2 regions of the Priestia aryabhattai genome follow, and region 1 is predicted to be linked to the other one. Evidence: riboswitches for the same ligand, from Rfam matches in the RefSeq annotation. Region 1 holds a riboswitch; the other holds the start of a gene.

The links. Region 1 has a riboswitch for thiamine pyrophosphate ahead of thiT (energy-coupled thiamine transporter ThiT). Riboswitches for the same ligand answer to the same signal wherever they lie in the genome.
Region 2: linked by a shared signal. The riboswitch ahead of M3225_RS24680 (thiamine phosphate synthase) and the one ahead of thiT (energy-coupled thiamine transporter ThiT) in region 1 are both predicted to bind thiamine pyrophosphate.

What each region holds. Positions count from the first base shown of each region.
Region 1 is NZ_JAMBOQ010000002.1:874,597-879,407, reverse strand. It holds gene M3225_RS11400 (ethanolamine ammonia-lyase reactivating factor EutA) at 1-1,162, opposite strand, end outside; gene thiT (energy-coupled thiamine transporter ThiT) at 1,319-1,924, opposite strand; TPP riboswitch at 1,957-2,057, opposite strand; lysine riboswitch at 2,232-2,416, shown strand; gene M3225_RS11390 (amino acid permease) at 2,519-3,958, shown strand; gene M3225_RS11385 (hypothetical protein) at 3,995-4,363, opposite strand; gene M3225_RS11380 (GNAT family N-acetyltransferase) at 4,467-4,811, opposite strand, start outside.
Region 2 is NZ_JAMBOQ010000008.1:59,549-64,359, reverse strand. It holds gene M3225_RS24700 (amino acid ABC transporter substrate-binding protein) at 1-676, opposite strand, end outside; gene M3225_RS24695 (fluoride efflux transporter FluC) at 1,018-1,416, shown strand; gene crcB (fluoride efflux transporter CrcB) at 1,417-1,806, shown strand; gene M3225_RS24685 (hypothetical protein) at 1,854-2,069, shown strand; TPP riboswitch at 2,229-2,330, shown strand; gene M3225_RS24680 (thiamine phosphate synthase) at 2,452-3,075, shown strand; gene thiO (glycine oxidase ThiO) at 3,059-4,186, shown strand; gene thiS (sulfur carrier protein ThiS) at 4,183-4,386, shown strand; gene M3225_RS24665 (thiazole synthase) at 4,392-4,811, shown strand, end outside.

The sequences.
Region 1 (4,811 bases):
TATAGCTGCAGTATGGAAAATGAGACAAAGCAATAGCAGCGGGAGGGTCTTCTGCGCTGAAAATAGTTGAAGCATGCATACATGCCGTTCGAGCTCTTTTTTGAAACAGCTGCGGATTCCACTCCTTTTCTTGCTGAACGGGTATCTCCATAATCGGAATATTTTTCAGCGGCAGCCGTTTAGACCCAATGTATATGGTTGATCCGCTAACTTCTGTATTTTGCATGCCGGCCCCAATTACAGTAGCGCGCGTTGTTTCAGCGGCTTGAGATACGTATATTGATTGAATATGATACGCTAGCAACGGACCGATATCTCCGTGTACGGCCACTTCCTTCACTGTTTTTGGCTTTTGTTTCTTCATCATTGCTCCTACTCCTCCTGAAACCATGATTGTTTCTGGCTGGATAGAAAATCTTGTATGAGGGGAAACGAGCAGCGAAGAGGTTTCTTTAAGTGCTCTTACATAATTCAAGGTTTCTTCAGCTAGTAATTGACAGATAGATGAAAGCTGTTCAAATGTGGCTTTTTCGCCTTCTCGTAGCATCAAGGAATTATTTTTTAAAAATTCAGTTAAATAAGGCGAGACGTAGGTTACAAAACCTTCTGAATTCAGACGAATTAACCTTCCACCTACATGCAGTGTAAACGTTTCTATCACTTTTCCGTTTTGACATAAAGCGATGTTAGCAGTGCCTCCTCCTACATCAATATTGGCAATTACTTGATTTGTTTCAGCAGAACGTTCGATTGCTCCTGATCCTTTTGCTGCTAATATCCCTTCCAAGTCGGCACCAGCTGTTGCAACAACAAAATTCCCAGCATGTTCGGCTAGATAGTGAACAATACTTTCTGCATTTTGCTTCCGAGCAGTTTCTCCTGTGATGATGACAGCACCCGCCTCCACTTGATCTAAGGAGATTCCTGCTTTTTTGTACTCTTTTTCTAGTAGTACTGTTAATCTTTGAACATCGATTTCAACGTCGTCTACCATAGGTGTGGTATAGATGGAACTTGCATACGTTACGCGACGATCAATAATTTGACAGCCTGGCAGCGTAAACTGATTTTGTTCATTTGCTATTAACAGCTTGCTTACAATCAGTTTGGTTGTGCTTGTTCCAATATCTAAACCTATGCTCGTTATCCATTTCTGTAGCATACTATCAATCCCTTATCTCGTTTGAATATGGTGATTATCATAAAACAGTTTTTTGAATATTTCACTAACTATGTTATCAAACCTGACACACTTTTGTGTAAACAAAGGTGACAAATGACAAAAAAGACTAAATCTTGGTAGATTTAGTCTTTTTTATTATGAGTGCGATTTAGTTACAATCATTCTTGATGCGGATGGAATCAACAGTGAAAGAATGATTAAGCAGGCTATTAGTGATCCTACCATTGAAATACCGTTCATTGAAAAAGAATACCACAGAGCGGACATGCCCTTTGGTGCATATGATCCCCAGAAAATAATACCAGCAATAAAGTGCCAGAAATAACGTGCGAAGCTGCCGATAATAAGGGATAAAACAATTAAAACAAAAGCTTTTGATCTGTTATTGTTAGCTAAATTTGTTTTAATAGATTGTGAAAAAATACCTCCAAAACCTATAAAAGCAAAAGCAACAATATATTCAATAAATGTTTGCAGCGCCGTTAAAATGTAAGCCGTTCCTGTTGCCAACTGCAAAAGCCCCCATAATAGACCAGATAGAGCCCCGCCTTTTACTCCCCAGCGAAAGCACATAATAAAAATGGGCACCATGGAGAACGAAATACTCACAGCCGTTGCAATTTTAAGGGAAGGCAAAAGATCAAGTAGAAGTGCCAATGCTGCAAAAATAGCTATTTCAATTTTAGCTTGTAAAGGTAATGCTTTATTCACGTTTCTCACCCCTGTTTTTGAATCATTCATATCAAACGGTTTACACAGGAGTAAGCAAATATATGCTACTATTCCCACATTCCTACGCTAGCGTTAACTAACAGGTTCTAAGGGTCTGAACAATTTGTTCACTCTCAGCACGGCGGCTCCCCCTGTGGTACGTTCGGATATTTATGTAGTATAAGAACAATATTTATTATACCATACGTTACAAAATAGATTCGATAGATTTCAAAGATGTTTCTATTTTCTGAATCTATTTTTTATAATGACAATCGTTTTAGTATTTGATATACTTCTTTTATGTCAATTGAATATAAAAAACCCTCATCCTAATCGATGAGGTAGAGGTCGCAGTTTTTAATAGTAAAGTAACGGAAATGCAGAGAACATTGATGATGTTGCTTGAAAGGAAAAATTGCCGAAGTTTAGATCACTTCTCGGTTGATTTAAGCTGGGACTGTCTCCGAACAGGAACAGAACTGTCACATCATGCGAGTGATGTGAAGAGCTATCTTCACGGAAGGTTGACGCGGTTTTCAGATTAAAAAGCGCGCACATATACTGCGGGCTTTTTTTATGTTATTCCGTCTCTTTCCGTACATTCGAAAGGAGTATTTATCTATGCAAGAGCAGCAAGAATTAAAACGTGGGTTGAAATCTCGCCACTTAACGATGATTTCATTAGGAGGAGCCATTGGAACCGGCTTATTCCTAGCAAGTGGTGGAGCAATTCACACAGCAGGACCTGGGGGAGCACTTTTAGCTTACGCTATCATTGGCGTAATGGTTTACTTTTTGATGACCAGCCTGGCGGAGCTCGCAGCTTATATGCCTGAAGCTGGTTCGTTTAGTACGTATGCGTCTCGGTTTGTAGATCCATCCTTTGGTTTCGCTCTCGGCTGGAACTACTGGTATAACTGGGCTATTACGATTGCAGCTGAATTATCCGCTGGAGCCCTTATTATGAAATTTTGGTTCCCGAACTCTTCTTCTATTTTATGGAGCGCCCTCTTTTTATTAATTATGTTTGGGCTTAACTACCTTTCTGTAAAGGGATTTGGTGAATCTGAATTTTGGTTTTCTTTAATTAAAGTAGTAACGGTTATCATCTTTTTAGTTATTGGTATTATGATGATTTTTGGTATCTTTAACAATGAAGCACCAGGTTTTAAAAACTTCACACTTGGTGATGGACCCATTCACGGTGGATTCTTTACTGTACTAGGTATTTTTATGGCTGCTGGTTTTTCATTCCAAGGAACAGAGCTGCTTGGAGTCGCAGCGGGAGAAAGTGAAGATCCGGAAAAAACGGTTCCTCGCGCAGTTAAACAAGTCTTCTGGCGCATCTTGTTATTTTATATTTTAGCTATTTTTGTTATCGGAATGCTTATTCCATACACAGCTGATTCATTAGCAAGTGATGACGTGCGAGTAAGTCCGTTTACTCTAATATTCGAACGAGCAGGTCTGGCGTTTGCAGCATCAGCTATCAATGCCGTTATTTTAACAGCCGTTTTATCTGCTGGTAACTCAGGTATGTATGCTTCTACGCGTATGCTGTGGAACTTAGCGAAAGATGGAAAAGCACCAAGGTTCTTAGCAAAAGTTAATAAACGAGGCGTTCCGGTTAATGCTTTAATCGCAACGGCACTTGTCGGTACACTTGCATTTGGTGCTTCATTTTTTGGAGACGGAGCGGTATACACATGGTTACTTAACGCTTCTGGTATGTCTGGTTTTATTGCTTGGTTAGGAATTGCGATTAGCCACTATCGTTTTAGAAGAGCATTTGTTGCTCAAGGTCATGATTTAAGTGAACTTCCATATCATGCGAAACTTTTCCCATTTGGCCCTATCTTTGCATTTATTTTATGTGCCGTTGTTATTTTAGGCCAAAACTATTCGGCGTTTATGGGTGACTCGATTGACTGGTACGGTGTACTTGTTTCTTATATCGGACTTCCTTTATTCTTAATTGTTTGGTTAGGATATAAATGGACGAAAAAGTCGAAACTTATCCCTTTAAAAGAATGCCAAGTAACAGTGAAAAAGTACGAATAAAAAAAGCTCTCTATTCTTTTGAATAGAGAGCTTTTTTTATTTGAGTTGATCAGCAAAATGAAGAGATATATAGGCGGGTTGGTTTTTCATAACTAGCATATAACCTTTGAGGGGACGATTAGAGTAATCGGCAGCTTCTATATAGTAAATACGCTGAATTAACCTGCTTAAATGGGTTACAAAAGATGGAAGTTGATGATTAGGAATGGTTTGGATGTAATCTATAATTTCTTGTTTGGTTTGAAGGCCTGAATGGGTACATTCTAACAGATGAAAAAGCGGATCTGCTGCTATAGTAGATAGTTCAGAATTGTGTTTGATTCTATTCAGTTGAATGTGCAGTTCTTTTTCAGACCACCTTTTCGGGACAACTTTTAGATGTTGATATTGAAAATGTGTATTCATGATAGCTAACACCTTTCGTATTAAAATAATAAAATGACTTATTATTTTAATAACCTTTACACATGAAACTGAAACGTTGCAATGTGTAAAGGTGTCATACATCTTATAAAATAAGCTGATAAAAAAGAACATCTTGCCACTGATTAAATTTCCAGCCTACTTCTTTAAATTCTCCGCAAAACGTAAAATTAAATTGTTCATGCATTTTGATACTGATATCATTCCCTTTTGTAATCCCTGAAATGACAACATGATGGTTAAGTTCTTTAGCCAATTCCAAAATGCGTTTCATAAGCTGTTTTCCAATGCCATGCCCTTGTTGATTTTTATCAATATAAATCGATAACTCTACCGTTTGAATGTACGCTTCTTTATCTCGATACGATGAAAGCGAAGCATAGCCTGCTACTACCCCATCTATTTCCGCAACAATAAGTGGAAATAGTTC
Region 2 (4,811 bases), on a different contig from region 1:
CGGACTTCTCATCCGCGATTTTGATAGGTGCGTTAGGGTGCTTTTTCTTATAGTCAAGGAACGATAATTTATCGTTGATTGTAGCATCAACACGTTTTGCGCTCATTAGTTCTACGGCTTGAGCAAAACCTTCGGCACTCGTAATGTTTGCACCGTAAGATTGAGCCATGTCTTTGTAGTTACTTGTTAATGACTGTGCTGACTTTTTTCCTTTTAAATCTTTAAATGATTTGATATCTTTTTCGTCTTTACGAACAATTAATACAGCGCCTGACTGGATGTATGGGTCAGAGAAATCGTATTTTTTTTGACGATCTTCTCGAATACCAACTTCATTAGCAATCATGTCAAAGCGTTTAGCATCTAATCCAGCAAACATGCCATCCCACTGTGTTTCTTTGAACTCAGCTTTTACGCCAAGACGTTTAGCCACTTCTTGAGCCAATTCTACATCAAACCCAGTTAGCTTTTGTTTGTCATCATGAAAAGTGAACGGAGGGTATGTACCTTCAGTTCCAATTGTTAATACGCCATCTTTTTTCACTTTATTGTATAAATCTTCTTGTGAAGACTTATTGTCTCCATTGTTTGCTTCATTTTTTGAGCTAGAACCGCATGCGGCAAGCACAACTGTGAAAGCTAATAGTAGCGACAAAAGTGCAGCAAATTTCTTCATTTTCTAAACCCCCTAGTATTCTTATAGGAAATGATACTCTGTGATACTAAACAAGAACACAGCAAAAGTCAACAAAAAAAACTTATACGATTAATGTGACTTAAACTAAGGGAAATATACCTTCTATACACCGTTTGTCATCAGGATACAGAAAGATTTTTAAATTTGGATTAAGTGGATTTTTAAGGAAGATTTAAGGAGTAAAAAGGAAGTTTCATGCGACGATTTTCTCTTTCATTTTTTCATGACTTTTGGTGCAATAAACATATAGTTAAATGTTAAGGTAGAAATAAATTCCTTATGGTACACTTAAAGAAGAATTTATGAAACGGAGCGATATGATGAAAGCCATAAATTTAATCTCAATTGCCTTTGGTGCTATCGCTGGTACATATGCACGCTATTTGCTGAATCTTTCCTTATTATATACGGGATATCCAATAGGAACGGTAATTGAAAACCTATTAGGAAGCTTCATATTAGGCCTATTAACAGGATTTTTTGCGTGGAAAAAGCCAAAAGAATGGATAAAGCTTGGTCTAGGTGTTGGCGTGTGCGGCGGTTTTACAACGTATTCAACGTTTGCAGGAGACGTCATTTCTCTCACTCAGCACCATTTATTTGGTGGAGCTATTTATGTCATTGTCTCTTTAGTAGGTGGGGTTCTTCTTGCTTTAGCAGGCTATCTATGCGGTGAAGCGGCAGGGGAAAATTTAGTGAAATTACATGAGGTGAAGTAAATGAGCATAGTGAGCTTGGCACTTGGCGGGGCAGCTGGAGGAATATGCCGTTATCTTTTGGGTTTAAAAGTTACAAAAACAGTTTCAAACCCTCCTTTTCCAGTATCAATGCTGTTTGTAAACTTGCTCGGTGCGTTTGGGCTTGGTCTTTTTTACGGCAGTTATTATGGAAAGGTTCCGAGTCATGCTTATGATGATTCAATATTTTTAATGATTGGCATTGGCTTTTTGGGTGCCTTTACCACTTTTTCAACGTTTAGTGTGGAAACCGTGCAGTTAATTCGAGAAAAATCTTATCGGAAAATGTTGGCGTACGTGGGGATTTCAGCATTTGGAACAATTGGTTTATTTACAGTCGGTTTACTGGCAGGAACGTTTTTATTTAAGTAAAGAGAACGTTTCTAGTAGGGAAAAACAAAAAGACGGAGAAGTATAGAATGGATAGAAAAGCAGAAGTTTGGAAATACATTTTGTTGATTGTGGCTGTTGCAGGTCAAATCATCGGTTTTTTATTTTTATTTATAAATGTTGTGGCGGCATTTATTTTTTACGGTTTTTATATTCTAACTTTTATTATGTTACTCCTGCTGTTTATATGGGATCGGAAAAAGGAAAAAGACAAAGAAGAATTTGACGACTATACTGATTACTAACCATATAAAAAGCAGAATGGTGCGATGCGTCGGGCCTCTTACATAAAGAGGCTTAAAAAATACATATATAAAAGGAAGAGAGCTGTAAGAACACAAAGGGATATTGTATTTACATCTAGTTGTGTTATAATTTTAAGTGCAAAAACAAAATCAATAAATAGCAATCACTAGGGGAGCTCTTTGGAGCTGAGACGAATGTATTTCGGACCCTTTGAACCTGATCTGGTTTGGACCAGCGTAGGGAAGTGGCGATCATGTTTACATAACAATACATGCTAACCACTCTACGTTGTAGAGTGGTTCTTTGTATGTAATAAAGCCCTCTGCACAAGATGAAGTGATTGAAATTTCTCTTTATTCTGAATGGAAAGGTTTCGATCATGTGGATATTCCTAAATTTCATGTCATTACAACAGATAAGCAGCCAATCGAAGAGCTTCAGGAAATTTTAACAGCTATTGCGCCTTTTGCGGGCGCTGTTCATATTAGAGAAAAAAAGAAAACGGCAAAGCAGATTCAATGTTTACTAGAAAGCCTGCCATTTTGTCACTCTAAAATTATTGTAAATGATCGAGTTGATGTAGCACATGCTTTAAAAGCAAAGGGAGTACAGCTTGCCTATCATAGCTTAGACGTTTCGTTTGTTATAGACGCATTTCCTTCTCTTATTGTCGGAAAATCAGTTCACTCCGTGGAAGAAGCCCTAGAAGCTGAAAAAGATGGTGCTCACTACATTCTATACGGACATATTTATTCAACTCATTCAAAAAAAGGATTAAAAGGTCGAGGGATAGCAGCACTAAAAGAAGTAGTAGACGCTGTGCAAATACCGGTTATTGCCATTGGAGGAATTACACCTGTAAATGCCGCAGAGGTACTTCAAACAGGAGCACACGGTATAGCTGTGATGTCTGGTGTCATGCTTGCGCAAGATCCGCTCAAAGCGATCAAACAATATTCTCATATATGGACATCTGGAGGTGGAGAAAATGAAGAAGCATTATGATGTACTGTTAATCGGAGGAGGCATAATCAGCTCTTCTATTGCTTATCATTTGTCAAAACAAGGAGCGTCAGTAGCCATTCTTGAGCGCAATCAAATCGGTTGTGAAGCTTCAAGTGCAGCCGCTGGTATTTTAGGCGCTCAAGCTGAAATTGATGAAGAAGGTCCTCTTTTAGACTTAGCTATTAGGAGCAGAAGCATGTTTCCTGAACTGGTTAAGGAACTAAAAGAAAAAACGGCAATCGACGTAGAGCTTATTCAAAAAGGCTTATTAAAAGTGGCTGTAACAGAAGAAGATGCACACGTATTAAAGAAAAAAGCCGCTCAGCATCATCGATGGGATGAACATGTAAGATGGATCGATGTAAAAGAAGCGCGCTTGTTAGAACCGGGTCTCTCTCCAGACATACACGGAGCAATTACAATACCCGGAGACGGTCAGCTAGCTCCGGTTAAGTTAACGCAAGCTCTTGCTCATGGAGCCTTGTATCACGGAGCAGATGTATTCGAATACTGTGACGTTCATTCTCTTATTATGGAGAATGAAACAGTAAAAGGTGTACAGACGTCTAAAGGATTTTTTTATGGAGAAAAAGTAGTTATTGCAGCAGGCTCATGGGCTAAACGCTTTATTTCTTCTGAACATTTAGGGCAGGTGTTTCCTGTAAAAGGAGAGTGTATTGCTCTTCAAAGTCATAAGCCGCTGCTTTCTAAAACGATTTTTTTAGATGAAGGTTTTTATTTAGTGCCTAAAGCAGGCGGAAGAATCGTAATCGGGGCAACTAAGCTACAGCATGATTTTACCAAGACGGTTTCTGCACAGGGTATTCAATTTTTGCTAAATAAAGCCGTTACGCTCCTGCCGGCTATCAAAGAAGCAACATTTGAAAAAGCATGGGCAGGTCTTCGTCCACAAACAAATGATGGTTGGCCTTATTTAGGAGAGCATCCTGAGGTAGCAAATCTCCACATGGCGTTTGGCCACTACCGAAACGGTATTTTATTAAGTGCTGCAACCGGACAAATTATGGCTGATGCTTTGTTAGGGAAAAGTCCGAATCATTCATTTTTTACATCATTTCAGCTAAGGAGAGCAATGGAGGGAGTTCATTGAATCTAATTATTAATGGTAAGACCGTCACTGTCGGAGATGAAATTGAAACAGTCGAGCACCTGTTACAGGCTCAGAACCTGCATGAGCGAGTTGTAATTGTTGAGTTAAACAAGAACATTTTGCAAAAAGAAGAACATAGCGATGCAAGCTTAAAAGATGGAGATACATTAGAAGTTGTTTCATTTGTCGGAGGAGGATGAAGATTATGTTAAAAATTGGACAATATACATTTAATTCACGTTTATTATTAGGAACAGGGAAATTTCCGGACTTTACGACTCAGCGTCAAGCGGTAGAAGAGTCGGAAACAGAAATTTTAACATTTGCTGTTAGACGAATGGATATTTTTGATCAAAACCAGCCTAATTTATTAGAAGCGCTTGATGTGAAGCGTTTCACTCTTTTGCCTAACACTGCTGGAGCAAAAAATGCAGAAGAGGCGGTACGTATTGCTAAATTAGCAAAGGCTTCTGGACTTTGTGACATGGTGAAAGTAGAAGTAATTGGATGTGATAAAACGCTACTTCCTGATCCAGTTGAAACATTAAAAGCCAGTGAAGAACTGTTAAAAGAGGGCTTTACTGTTTTACCTTACACATCAGATGATGTTTTACTTGCGCGCCGT